Regions from separate parts of the Mesorhizobium sp. M0618 genome, predicted to be linked through region 3. Evidence: riboswitches for the same ligand, from Rfam matches in the RefSeq annotation. Region 3 holds a riboswitch; each other region holds the start of a gene.

Region 1 (4,294 bases), on a different contig from region 3:
GGCTGCGCGGGCGCGGCAGCGGCACCTTAATTTCACGCACGATGCGGGCCGGGCGCGCCGACAGCACATAGATGCGGTCGGACAGGAACACGGCTTCGCGCACGTCATGGGTGATCAGGAGCGCCGTCCAGCGATGATGCCGCCACATCTGTTCCAGCCAGCGCTGCATGGCCGTGCGGGTCAGCGCGTCGAGCGCGCCGAACGGCTCGTCGAGCAAAAGCATGTCGCGTTGCTGCACCACCGTGCGCAGCAAGGCCGCGCGCTGGCGCATACCGCCGGACAGTTGCGCTGGAAAATGCCGCTCGAAGCCGGCAAGCCCGAATTCGGCAAACAACGGCGCAACGCGCACCCGCGCCGCCTGTCTCCTCATGCCTTGGACTTCGAGCCCGAGCGTCGCGTTGTCGAGGATGCGCCGCCACGGCATCAGCGCGTCACGCTGCGGCATGAAGGCGAAATGCCTGCCGTGGTCGTCGAGCGGCGCGCCGTCGAACAACATCTCGCCCTCGCCATGCTCGGCGCCGGTCAGAAGCTGAAAGAGCGTCGATTTGCCGGCGCCCGAGGGTCCAAGAATCGAGACGAATTCACCAGCGCCGACGCTAAGCGAAATATCGGCCAGCACGTCGAGCCGACCGAACGCCTTGCGCACGTGCCGCAGTTCCAGCCGGCTCATCGCCAGGCTCCCTTCCCGGCGGTTTCCTTGCCGGCCCGCTCCCAGGGCATCGCAAGGCGCTGCAGCAGTACAGTCAACCCGAACAGGACAAGGGTCAGGGCAGCGCTCACTCCGACGGCGGCAAGAACCAGGTCAGGACGGAAATTGTTCTTGGCGTTGAGCATGTAGATGCCCAGCCCCTTCGCGGCCCCCGCATATTCGGCGAAGATCGCGCCGACCACGGCGTAGGTGATGGAGATCCTCAAGCCAGCGAAGAAATAGGGCAGCGCCGAAGGCAGCCGTGCCAGCACGAAGATGCGCCAGCGCCCTGCCCCCATGGCGCGCAGCATTTGCCCGATCTCGGCCTCGGTCGACTCATAACCCTCGACCAATGCAACCAGCATCGGAAAGAAGGTAACCAGCGCCACCAGCATGATCTTGGGCGCCAGCCCGAAGCCGAACCACAGCACCACCAGCGGCGCGATGGCCACCAGCGGCAAGGTCTGGCTGACGATGAAGACGGGAAACAGCGCACGCCGCAGCGGCTGGAAGAAGTCGACCAGCATCGACAGCACGAAGGCGGCGCTGAGCGAACAGGCAAAGCCGAGCAGCGTGGCGCCGATGGTCGGAATGGCGTTGTCGGCCAGCGCCTGGCGATTGAGCAGCGCTTGCTCGAAAACGCGCGACGGCGCCGGCAGCATCGTCGGCCTGATGCCGGAATAGGTGGCATAAAGCTCCCACGCCACTAGGAGCAAACCGACCGAGATCATGGCCGGCATTGCCTTGACAAGAAGGCCCGCGATCGGGCGCGAAGCGAATGATGATGAGACCACGGGAGATAACCTTTGACGGCCGCGCGGATGCGGCGGCAGCTTCAGACAGCCGACGGGCTGTTGGCCGAGACCGTGACGTCGAGGGTTACGTGGCCGGCGCCTGGTCCGAAGCGGCAGAAGGCCTCGTCCAGCGCCGAAAAGATCGCACCGGCATCACCGCGCAGTTTCGTGCAGAAATGCTTGGAACGCTCATAGACGCCGGACTGCTTGAGAAAATCGATGCAGCCGTAGATCTCGTCCATGTGGTCGTCGGTGCCCATCACATAGAGCGAGAACTGCGCCGCCGCCGGCTGGCCGGTGGCAGCAGCATTGCGCACCGCCGCGATGGCCGCATCCTTGCGCGGGCCGAGTGGCCCGACAGGCCCGCCAAGTGCATCGGAGCGGCAGATCGGATCATCCGGCTCGCCAGGGCACCCGCGCGAGATGGTGGCCGACAACACGCAATGTTTGCCGCTACGTGCCGCCGCCACGAAGAGGTCGCGCATGGCGGGAAACAGCACTTCGGGCGACCCGACCAGCAAGGTCGAGATGTCGTCGGTCTCGATCCTGAGCTTGTCGCGCCAGGGATCGAGCGCACCGAGCGCGCCAAGAATGACACCGACGAATTCGTCGGTCATGGGGTATAGGGAAATCTGTGCGCCTGAAAACATCGCCCGCCTCGCTCCGCTGGTATTACCCAGATCAGCTTCTAGGGTCTGTGGGCTTGCCGCCCCCGTCTCAGCCCCGACCGTACGGAGCACCCCTGTGGATGTGCGCCTTAAAGCATCATTCGAGTTCAAGGGAAAGCCGTTTTTTCAGAGCACTGCGCCAAAAGCATTGCGCCAGTCACGGTGCGCCTGAGCGGAATTTTGTCGGGAACCTTCGCCGCCGCGACCGGTTGTCCCCACAGTCGCAACGCGATCACTTTCGTAGAAAATAAGCGACGACTTCACAGAAATGGAGACAAACCATGTTCATGAAAATCCTCGCAGCTTCGGTTCTCACCATTGGTCTGGCCACGTCAGCCATGGCGCAAAGCGCCGGCAGCAACAACGCAAATGGAAGCGGCAGCGGCAAGTCGGTGACGGTTGAGCCGAACACGCCGGCTTCCCCGAATACGATCGAGCCGGACACTGTCGACCCGGGCACGACCAACAGCACGACTGGCACGGTAGGGGACATGAATTCGAACGCGGATCAGAATTGCCCGACCAACCCGCAAGGCGCGCAGCCGGACGCCGATGGTAACGCGACGGCGCCAACGGTAAACGATAATCATTGTGGCAAGTAACCACGTCGCAAACGGATGAAGCCGCTGGGCATCGCCCAGCGACTTCATCCGTTTTTCTGGTCCGCAGCACTCGCTTTGCCGAACAGCCGGATTTCTGGAGCGGGTCTCCCGGCGGGCGGGCGCGAAAATAGGTGTTTCGAATTGAGCAGCCGTTTGAGCACTCTACCGTAGGTAAAATACAGGACCCGACCGTTGGCGAGATCAAATTCCACTGTTCCCCACCGCCTGACCGGAGCCTTTCCTGTGCAGGGCCCCAGCCTTCTGATCTGGAATCCCAGCCTGACTTTGCGCGTTCCGATTTCAAGATAGATGCCTGGCAGAAGGCCAAGCACATGCCATAGCCGTACAACATGCTCGACCGACATGGCCGGCGAGATTATCAGGTGGCTGGGCTGAAGCCGCGCCCAGACGAAATCGCCTTTCGGCTGCGGCATTCCTGACAACAGCCCCCGGCAGTAGGTCGGCACCGCCTCGCTCACCAGAATCCGCATAGCGGTTGCCGTGCTGTCGACCAGGGCTTCTCTCGATGTCCAGTCAGCTTCGGAAAACGGCACCTGCCCGAGAATGTCACCCTCGTCAAAACCGGCGGACATCTTGTGGAGCGTGACGCCGCCATGAGCCGCATGCCGGCCGTCCACGGCCAAGCGCTGGATCGGGTGGGGCCCTCGATAGTCGGGGAGCAGCGCCGGGTGGAGGTTGACCCCGCCTTTGGAAAAATGGCCAAGAACCTCTTGAGGGATCAAGACAGGCAAAGTGTAGCAGACCAGCACATCGGCGCGGACGTCAGACAATTGCCGACCAAGCGCATTCCAATCGTAAGGGCGGCCAAATTCGATCAACTTGACAGGCGTGTTACCGATAAACCGCCTGAGCAGCAGCTTGCGTTGAAGCCTTCGCCGGAAATTGCCAATGCTGAAACCAGTGGGACGACGCCGGAACCCGGGCACGATGATCGCGCCAATTGCATTTCCAGCCTCTAGCCAGCCGGCGAGCAGAGGCCCGGTATAGTTAGAGATATCGAGGACAAAAACGGCTGTGATCGGCTCCGAGTGATCGGTCGATTCGATCGGCCTCATCTTCGGCGGCTCAAACGGGCCGACAGATCAGGGCGAGCTTGTCAGGTCGGCTGAGTGGAAGGCGATGCCAAGGCAGTGACAACCGAAAGACGCTCGCGTTTTACAAACACTGGCTTTTCGTAAACTTTTTTCACGGCCCGTCTCCCGAAATCAACTCTTCCTGCGCAGTTGGACCGCGATACGGCAGGCTGTCAACCGCCTGACCGTGTTTGCCTACCGCATCCGCATTCGCCGTTGACGAAGGTGTTCGAAGGGCGCTTTCGCACATTGGTGAAAGCTCGATGGCTTCACCGACGCGACAAGCCGCGCTGACCGAAAGGGGTTTGGATGCGATGATCTGCTCGACGACACCGTCGAGCAGCAATGCAGGGCAAATCGCAGTTGCAAATCTACGAAACCGCCGTCTCGCGAACCGGCAGCTTCCAGCCTGGCCTGACGAAGTGGCAGGTGTATCCGTTGGGATATT
Region 2 (4,294 bases), on a different contig from region 3:
ACCGCCGCCAGCACGCAACATCGGGATTAACAGCAATGGTAAGAAGAAGAGCGCTCATATTGGTCGAAGGCCATAGGGGTACTGGTCAGCTATACGTCCAAGCGGCTCAGTGTCTTGGTCTTCATCCAATTACTCTGACGGCTGATCCACCTCGGTACGACTATCTTTCGGCGGAAAACGTTGAGGCAATCCGTGTCGACACTGGCAATCTCGAAGCGTTGGTCCGCGAAAGTTCGCGGCTGCGTGCTACCCACGACATTGCTGGCATTACTGGCTTTGCCGGGGACCATGAATCAATCTATGCGACAGTTGGCAAGCTTTGCCGGCATTTCGATCTACCGGGACCGAACCCTGAATCGATTGAACGAAGCTGCGACAAATTCAAGCAACGCCAACTCCTCGCGCAGGCCGGCGTTCCAATACCGGCTTATCGGTTGGCAACGAATGCGGCGGAGGTAGAAAGCTCGGCTGCAGAGATCGGCCTGCCCGTGATTCTTAAGCCGGCAGTAGGCAGCGGCAGCATGGGTGTCCGATTGTGCCGCAGCCTCGAAGACGTAGCCGAACATACGACCTATCTATTGGGCGGAAAGCACATATGGCGGTCTACACCGAAAATACTCGTCGAAGAATTCGCACAGGGCCCGTTCTATAGCATTAATGTTATGGGGAATGAGGTCGTTGCGATTTGCGCCAATGACTTTGGTCCCCTCCCCCATTTCGTCATACGTGAGGTGACGTATCCGGCCCTGCTAACCGATCAGGAGCGTGAGCGCATCGCCGATGTTTCGCTGAGCTGTTTGCGGGCTCTCGGCCTTGGCTGGGGGCCAACTAACATTGAACTCCGGTGCACGAAACGCGGTCCAGTTGTCATTGAAGTCAATCCGCGTCTTAGTGGCGCGCCCGACCCTCAACTGGTCCAGTTAGCTTACGGTGTCGACCTCGTCACCGAGCACATCAAGCTTGTCATTGGCGAGGAATGGGATCTGCGCAAAAAGCATTCGCATACTGCGGCCGCGCGATTCCTGCTTCCTGATCAAGATGGCACCCTCGACTGGATTGGTGGCGACACTCAGGCAGCTGCTATATTAGGTGTGGCCGAGGTCAAATTGAATGTTGAACCCAAGACACCGATCGTCAGGAAGGGGGATTTCCGAGACTGGATTGGACATGTCATTGCCACTTCGCCCAGCCGTGCTGAAACCGAGGGCGCCCTTCAGCGAGCGGTCGCCTTGATCGATTGGTCGATCACCCCTTTTCCGGCGACAATAGGAGGTGATCGAGAGCACGATGTTTGTGGGGCGTTCGGGCGGCCCACCAGTTCTGTTCCGATCAGGCAATGACGGCTTAAGATCCTTGAAACGCAGCAGTTCCGTCTACGTCAATGTCACATCAAGTTTGACGAGGCAAATGCAGCTTTGGCCACACCTGCCCTATCTCCCGCGGAACTTCTCCGCGACCCGTGGCGAGGCCGTCGGGCCAATTTGGGCCCAATTTGATTGCCGCCCACCGCCGCCGCAGGACGAACACGCGCTTGACAAGACAACCCCGGCCCGTTCAACTTGAGGCATTCACCAGGGGAGTCCCGGCAAGGGGCTGAGATACTGCTGGCTTTCGCGGCGCAGTGACCCGTTGAACCTGATCCAGTTCATACTGGCGTAGGGACGGTGCAAGCGCTCTGCGGGAGTTCACGCCCGAGGTCCTGTTTCGGCAGGTAGACAGAAGCGTCTTTTCATCCTTCCGGCACAGAACTGGGTCTCCAATGCATGAGCAAAGGAGCCTCAAGATGAATGCCCTCACCCCCGCCGTGTCGACGGGACCGCTGCCTGCTTCGCGTAAGATCCACAAGCCCGGTGCCATCCACCCGCAGATCAGGGTGCCGATGCGCGAAATCTCCGTCCATCCGACAGCCGGCGAACCGCCCGTCACCGTCTACGACCCGTCGGGCTCCTATACCGATCCGGCTGTCGAAACCAGCATCCAAAAAGGCCTGGCCCGGCTTCGCCACGAATGGATCTTGGCGCGCGGCGATGTCGAGGACTGCGACGGCCGCCACGTCCGGCCGGAAGACAATGGATACGCCACCGGCGAGCGCCTGACACCGGAATTTCCGATACGCAATCGGCCGCTCAAGGCCAAGCAGGGCAAGGCGGTGACCCAACTTGCCTATGCGCGCGCCGGCATCATCACGCCAGAAATGGAGTTCGTCGCCATCCGCGAGAACCTTGGTCGCGAGATCCTACGCGGCAAGCTTGAGCGCGACGGCGAGGCTTTCGGCGCGACGCTGCCCGATTTCGTCACGCCCGAATTCGTGCGTGACGAGGTGGCGCGCGGACGGGCGATCATCCCCGCCAACATCAACCATCCCGAGAGCGAGCCAATGATCATCGGCCGCAATTTCCTGGTCAAGATCAACGCCAACATCGGCAACTCCGCCGTCACATCATCGATGGCCGAAGAGGTCGAAAAAATGGTCTGGGCGATCCGCTGGGGCGCCGATACGGTGATGGACCTGTCGACCGGCCGCAACATCCACAACATCCGCGAATGGATCGTCCGCAACGCGCCGGTGCCGATCGGCACGGTGCCGCTCTACCAGGCGCTCGAGAAGGTTGGCGGCATTGCCGAGGACCTGACCTGGGAGGTCTACCGCGACACGCTGATCGAGCAGGCCGAGCAAGGCGTCGACTATTTCACCATCCACGCCGGCGTGCGGCTGCATTACATCCCGCTGACCGTTGACCGGGTCACGGGTATCGTCTCGCGCGGCGGCTCGATCATGGCAAAATGGTGCCTGCACCATCACCGGGAAAGCTTCCTCTACGAGCACTTCGCCGAGATCTGCGACATCGCCAGAGCCTACGACGTCTCCTTCTCGCTCGGCGACGGTCTTCGTCCAGGCTCGATCGCCGATGCGAACGACGCGGCGCAATTTGCCGAGTTGGAAACGCTCGGCGAACTGACGCAGATCGCCTGGGCGAAGGATTGCCAGGTAATGATCGAAGGCCCCGGCCACGTGCCGATGCACAAGATCAAGCAGAACATGGAAAAGCAGCTCGCCGTCTGCGGTGAGGCTCCGTTCTACACGCTTGGCCCGCTGACGACCGACATCGCGCCGGGCTATGACCACATCACCTCCGGCATCGGTGCCGCCATGATAGGCTGGTTCGGCACCGCAATGCTTTGCTACGTCACGCCGAAAGAGCATCTCGGCCTTCCCGACCGCAACGACGTCAAGATTGGCGTGATCACCTACAAGATCGCCGCCCATGCAGCCGATCTGGCGAAGGGCCATCCGGCAGCGAAAGTCAGGGATGATGCGCTTTCGCGCGCGCGCTTCGAGTTCCGCTGGGAGGACCAGTTCAATCTGTCGCTCGACCCGGAAACCGCGCGGTCCTTCCACGACCAGACTTTGCCCAAGGAAGCGCACAAGGTGGCGCATTTCTGCTCGATGTGCGGACCGAAATTCTGCTCGATGCGCATCTCTCACGATATCCGTGCCGAGGCGCAGAAAGAGGGCATGGCGGCGATGGCGGCGAAATACCGCGAGGGCGGTGATCTCTACCTGCCGGCGGACGAGACCGGCGCGCCGCTCATAGCTCAGCCACGTGAGCCATCATGAAGGTCTTGGTCAAAGGGGCCGGCGTTGCCGGCCTCACCGTCGCCTTCGAGTTCGCCGCACGCGGCGCGGTGGTTACCGTTGCCGAGACAAGGACTGCCCTTAGCGGCAATGCGTCGTGGTTCGCCGGTGGCATGTTGGCACCGTGGTGCGAGCGTGAAAGCGCCGAGCAGCCGGTGCTGGATCTCGGACGCGACGCCGCCGACTGGTGGGACGCCGCAACGCCCGGCTTGGTAGCACGACGGGGAACGCTGGTCTTGGCCGCGCCGCGCGATGCGCGCGAGCTCGACCGGTTCGCCAGCCGCACGACGGGCTATCGGCGCGTCGAGGAAGATGAAATTGCCTTGCTGGAGCCCGACTTAGCCGGCCGCTTCCGCCGCGGATTGCTCTTCCCCGACGAGGCTCACCTCGACCCACGCCCGGCGATGGCGGCACTTCATGACAAGCTTGCGACCATGGGTGTCAAATTCCACTTCGGCTGCGACGCCCGGCCTGTTTCGGGTTTCGCCCGTCAGATAGACTGTATGGGAATGGCAGCGGCCGATGACAGGCTGCGCGGTGTTCGCGGCGAAATGCTGATTCTTCGCACGCCTGATGTCTCGCTGTCGCGGCCGGTCCGTTTGCTGCATCCGCGCTTTCCGCTTTATGCCGTGCCGCGCACCGATCACCGTTTCATGA
Region 3 (4,294 bases):
TTTTCTTGGGCAGCGATTCCAGCGCGAATTTCTGTTTGAACGATAGTTTCTTCGCCGGCCCCTTTGGCGCGGCCGCTTCACTTCTGGTCGTCACTGGCGCTTCGCCGTTTTCGGCCTTCGCGCGCGCCTTGCGGTCGTCCAGCCTGGTGCCGCCGCGCTGCGCCAGCATGTCGGAGTAGCCGCCGGCATATTCGATCCAGCGGCCTTCACCATCCGGCGCGATCAGGCTGGTCACGGTGCGGTCGAGGAAATCGCGATCGTGGCTGACCAGGATGACGGTGCCGGCAAAGCCGGCGACCAGTTCCTGCAGCAGTTCCAGCGTCTCCATATCGAGATCGTTGGTCGGCTCGTCGAGCACCAGAAGGTTTGCCGGCCGCGCCAGCACCCGCGCCAGCAAGAGCCGTGCCCGTTCTCCGCCGGACAACTCGCGCACCGGCGTGCGTGCCTGCTCCGGCTTGAACAGGAAATCCTTCATGTAGGAGACGACGTGGCGCTGCTCGCCATTGATGACGAGGTTCTCGCCGCGCCCGTCGGTGAGATATTGCGCCAGCGTCTCCTGCGGGTCGACCGCCTCGCGCTTCTGGTCGAGCGTGGCGATCTCCAGATTGGTGCCGAGCCGCACCGAACCGGCGTCCGGCTTCATCTCGCCGGTTAGCATCTTCAAGAGCGTCGTCTTGCCGGCGCCGTTCGGCCCGACCAGGCCGACGCGATCGCCGCGCTGGATGCGGGTCGAAAACCCCTTGACCACGGTGAGATCGCCAAAGCTCTTCTCGATGTTCTTCGCCTCGATCACCAGCTTGCCGGACTCGGCGGCGTCGCTCGCCACCATGGTCGCCGACCCTTCGGCACCGCGATGGCCGCGAAAACGCTGGCGCATGGTCTGCAACTCGCCGAGCCGGCGCATGTTTCGCTTGCGCCGCGCCGTCACGCCGTAGCGCAGCCAATGCTCTTCGCGAACGATCTGGCGGCCGAGTTTATGCTGCTCGCGCTCTTCTTCCTCCAGGACCAGGTCGCGCCATTCCTCGAAATGGCCAAAGCCCTTGTCCAGCCTGCGGGTCTGGCCGCGATCGAGCCAGATGGTGGCGCGCGACACACGTTCGAGAAAGCGGCGGTCGTGCGAGATGACGATCAGTGCCGAGGAGGTGCGGATGAGTTCTTCTTCCAGCCATTCGATGACCGAGAGGTCGAGATGGTTGGTCGGCTCATCGAGCAGCAGGATGTCTGGCTCCGGCGCCATGACGCGGGCAAGGGCAGCACGCCTCGCCTCGCCGCCCGACAGATCGTTCGGACGTTCCTCACCCGACAGTCCGAGATGCTCCATCAGATAGCTGGCGCGGTAGGGATCGTCGGCAGGGCCAAGCCCGGCCTCGATATAGGCGCGGACAGTCGCAAAGCCCTCCATGTCGGGCATCTGCGGCAAATAGCGGATAGTTGCCGAAGGCTGGCGGAACACCTCGCCGTCCTGCGGCTCGATCAGGCCAGCGGCGATCTTCAGCAGGGTCGACTTGCCCGACCCGTTGCGGCCGACCAGTGCAATCTTGTCGCCGGCCGAAGCCGTCAAGGCGGCGCCGTCGAGCAGCGGCGTGCCGCCGAAGGTCAGTTTTATCCCGTCGAGGTTGAGAAGAGGCGGGGCCATGTCAGCTTTCAGGTAAGGGATAGGGATGAGCGAGCAGCATCGCGCGGCCATGGCCGAGCGCGATTTCGAGGCGGCCCCCGGTCTTGTCGGACTTGACCTCGTTGGAGATGGTCAGCGACGAACCGAACGCCACCTTGACGTGGTTCAGCGGCCATTTGGCGCCGGTGACGGTCAGGCCGGCGAGCTCGGAAAAGCCGAGCACCGAAAACAGCGTGCCATCGGCATAGTCGAAGCCGGCCGTTCCGCGCAGCAGGGGAATGCCCTCCTGGGCGCCGCTGGTCAGGAGCACATCAGTCCCGGCCTCGGCCAGCCGGAGGGCAAGCGCCAGATGCAGGAAAGCGTGGTCGGCGCGCTTGCCGCCGAAAGCACCGGCGAGCACCAGGCGGGTCGCGCCGCGCTCGAGTGCGGCGGCAATGGCCAGTTCGCCATCGGTCTGGTCCTTTTCCGCCGGGAAGGTCCGGCGCGGCACGGCAGCGAGATCGTCAGGCAGCTTGGCTGGCACGGAATCGAAATCGCCCACCCACAGTTCGGGCACGAGACCCAGCAGCCGCGCATGCCCGATGCCGGCGTCGGCGGCGATGACGCGGGAGCCTTCGGCCTGGCGGTCGAGCCGTGGCGTGCGGATGAGATCGCCGCCAAGCAGGATGGTGAATGTGCTCATATCGTGTGGCCCTTACCAGCCCGGCACGGGAAACGGAAGGCGGCAAACTCCCACTTGCATGGGGGATCGGCCCGGCCTATGTGTCGAAACGCTCTAACGGGGTGCCGGACGCGATCTTCGCGGACCGGCTGAGAGGCAGTCTCGCCAACCCGCTGAACCTGATCCGGTTTGTACCGGCGGAGGGATTAGACGTTTCGGACAGTCCGACGCCTCAATTCCTTTCAATTCGAACGAAGGAGGCGCCGATGCGCACGCATTTATACGCTCTAGTCTCAGCAATGGCCGTGGTCCTGTCCGGACCGGCCTTGGCCAAGGACAAACTCACCGTCTACACCTATGAGAGCTTTACCGCCGACTGGGGTCCGGGTCCCGTGGTGAAGAAGGAGTTCGAGGCCGAATGCGGCTGCGATGTCGAGTTCGTCTCCGTCGCCGACGGCGTCGCGCTGCTCAACCGCGTCAGATTGGAAGGCGCATCGACCAAGGCCGATATCGTGCTTGGCCTCGACACCAATCTCACCGCCGATGCCAAGGCGTCAGGCTTGTTCGCGCCGCATGGCGGCGTAACTGATGTCAACGTGCCGGGTGGCTGGAGCGACGATACTTTTGTCCCCTTTGACTACGGATATTTCGCCGTCGTCTACGACACCGAGAAGCTGAAGATCCCGCCGAAAAGCCTGAAAGAGCTGGTCGAGGGCAGTGCCGATGACAAGATCGTCATCCAGGATCCGCGCACCTCCACGCCGGGCCTCGGTCTGCTTCTGTGGGTCAAGTCAGTCTATGGCGACAAGGCGCCCGAGGCCTGGGCCAAGCTCAAGGCGAAAGTGCTGACCGTGACGCCGGGCTGGAGCGAGGCCTATGGGCTGTTCACCAAGGGCGAGGCGCCGATGGTGCTGTCCTACACGACGTCGCCGGCCTACCACATGGTCGCCGAGAAGACAGAGCGCTATCAGGCAGCGTCGTTCGAGGAGGGCGAGTATTTGCAGATAGAAGTAGCGGGTATCACCACGGCGGGGGCCAAGAACCCGCTGGCGGCCAAGTTCATCGCCTTCATGACCGGGCCGAAATTCCAGGATGCCATCCCCGAGACCAACTGGATGTTCCCGGCCGGCAAGACCGACAAGCCGCTCAATCCGGCCTTCGACAAACTGGTCAAGCCGACCAAGACCTTGCTGTTCAGCCCGCAAGAGGTCGCTGCCAACCGCAAGGCTTGGGTCGATGAATGGCTGGCGGTGATGAGCAAGTAGGCTTGCGAGTTCTTTTGATGTTCGCGCCACTCCACCCCCCTCTGGCCTGCCGGCAATCTCCCCCTCAAGGGGGGAGATTGGCAGCGTCGTTGCTGGTTATAGTCCGGCAACGTTGGAGACTAGCGGAAGCATGGGTGACGGCCGATCTCCTCCCTGGAGGGGGAGATGTCCGGCAGGACAGAGGGGGGCGCCAAGGAACGCAATCCTTTGTAATTGCCGCGATGGAAAGAATGGTGGTCCAGCGTGCAACGCGCGTCTGACCCCCGCATCACCGCTGGCACCCTCGCGCTCGCTGCAATCGCGCTGCTGATCGGCGGCGCGTTTGCTGGCCTGCTTTTCGAGGGCGCCCATGATTTCTCGGGCGCCTGGGCAACCTTCGATCCCTATCTGCTTCGCGTCATTCGCTTCACGCTCTGGCAAGCGGCGCTCTCGACGCTGCTTTCGGTCATCCCGGCGCTGTTCGTGGCGCGCGCTCTGTCGCGGCACCCACGTTTCTTCGCTCGCGCCTTCATCCTGCAGATCTTCGCCGTGCCGTTGGCGCTGCCGGCTATTGTCGCAGCACTCGGCATCCTGGCGCTTTATGGCCGTGCCGGCTATTTCGCCGGCGTGCTTGCCGTGATCGGCGGGGGAAGCTGGCCGGGCATCTATGGCCTGTCCGGCATCCTCGTCGCCCATGTCTTCTTCAACCTGCCGCTGGCGACGCGGCTGTTCCTCGAGGCGCTGCAGACCATACCGGCCGACCAATGGCGGTTG

Evidence for each region. A riboswitch is a leader RNA that binds a small molecule or an ion and turns the genes downstream of it on or off. The one in region 3 is predicted to bind thiamine pyrophosphate.
Region 1: linked by a shared signal. The riboswitch ahead of NKJ04_RS08270 (YkoF family thiamine/hydroxymethylpyrimidine-binding protein) and the one ahead of thiB (thiamine ABC transporter substrate binding subunit) in region 3 are both predicted to bind thiamine pyrophosphate.
Region 2: linked by a shared signal. The riboswitch ahead of thiC (phosphomethylpyrimidine synthase ThiC) and the one ahead of thiB (thiamine ABC transporter substrate binding subunit) in region 3 are both predicted to bind thiamine pyrophosphate.

The regions. Positions count from the first base shown of each region.
Region 1 is NZ_JAMYQH010000005.1:189,581-193,874, reverse strand. Features, by position in the region: gene NKJ04_RS08280 (ABC transporter ATP-binding protein) at 1-670, opposite strand, end outside; gene NKJ04_RS08275 (ABC transporter permease) at 667-1,428, opposite strand; gene NKJ04_RS08270 (YkoF family thiamine/hydroxymethylpyrimidine-binding protein) at 1,524-2,132, opposite strand; TPP riboswitch at 2,123-2,236, opposite strand; gene NKJ04_RS08265 (RodZ family helix-turn-helix domain-containing protein) at 2,432-2,752, shown strand; gene NKJ04_RS08260 (formyltransferase family protein) at 2,797-3,828, opposite strand; gene NKJ04_RS08255 (hypothetical protein) at 3,959-4,192, opposite strand; gene msrA (peptide-methionine (S)-S-oxide reductase MsrA) at 4,218-4,294, opposite strand, start outside.
Region 2 is NZ_JAMYQH010000033.1:27,036-31,329, forward strand. Features, by position in the region: gene NKJ04_RS27660 (ATP-grasp domain-containing protein) at 36-1,340, shown strand; TPP riboswitch at 1,564-1,680, shown strand; gene thiC (phosphomethylpyrimidine synthase ThiC) at 1,784-3,619, shown strand; gene thiO (glycine oxidase ThiO) at 3,616-4,294, shown strand, end outside.
Region 3 is NZ_JAMYQH010000030.1:46,307-50,600, forward strand. Features, by position in the region: gene NKJ04_RS26575 (ABC-F family ATP-binding cassette domain-containing protein) at 1-1,636, opposite strand, end outside; gene NKJ04_RS26580 (thiamine diphosphokinase) at 1,638-2,297, opposite strand; TPP riboswitch at 2,385-2,499, shown strand; gene thiB (thiamine ABC transporter substrate binding subunit) at 2,543-3,541, shown strand; gene thiP (thiamine/thiamine pyrophosphate ABC transporter permease) at 3,785-4,294, shown strand, end outside.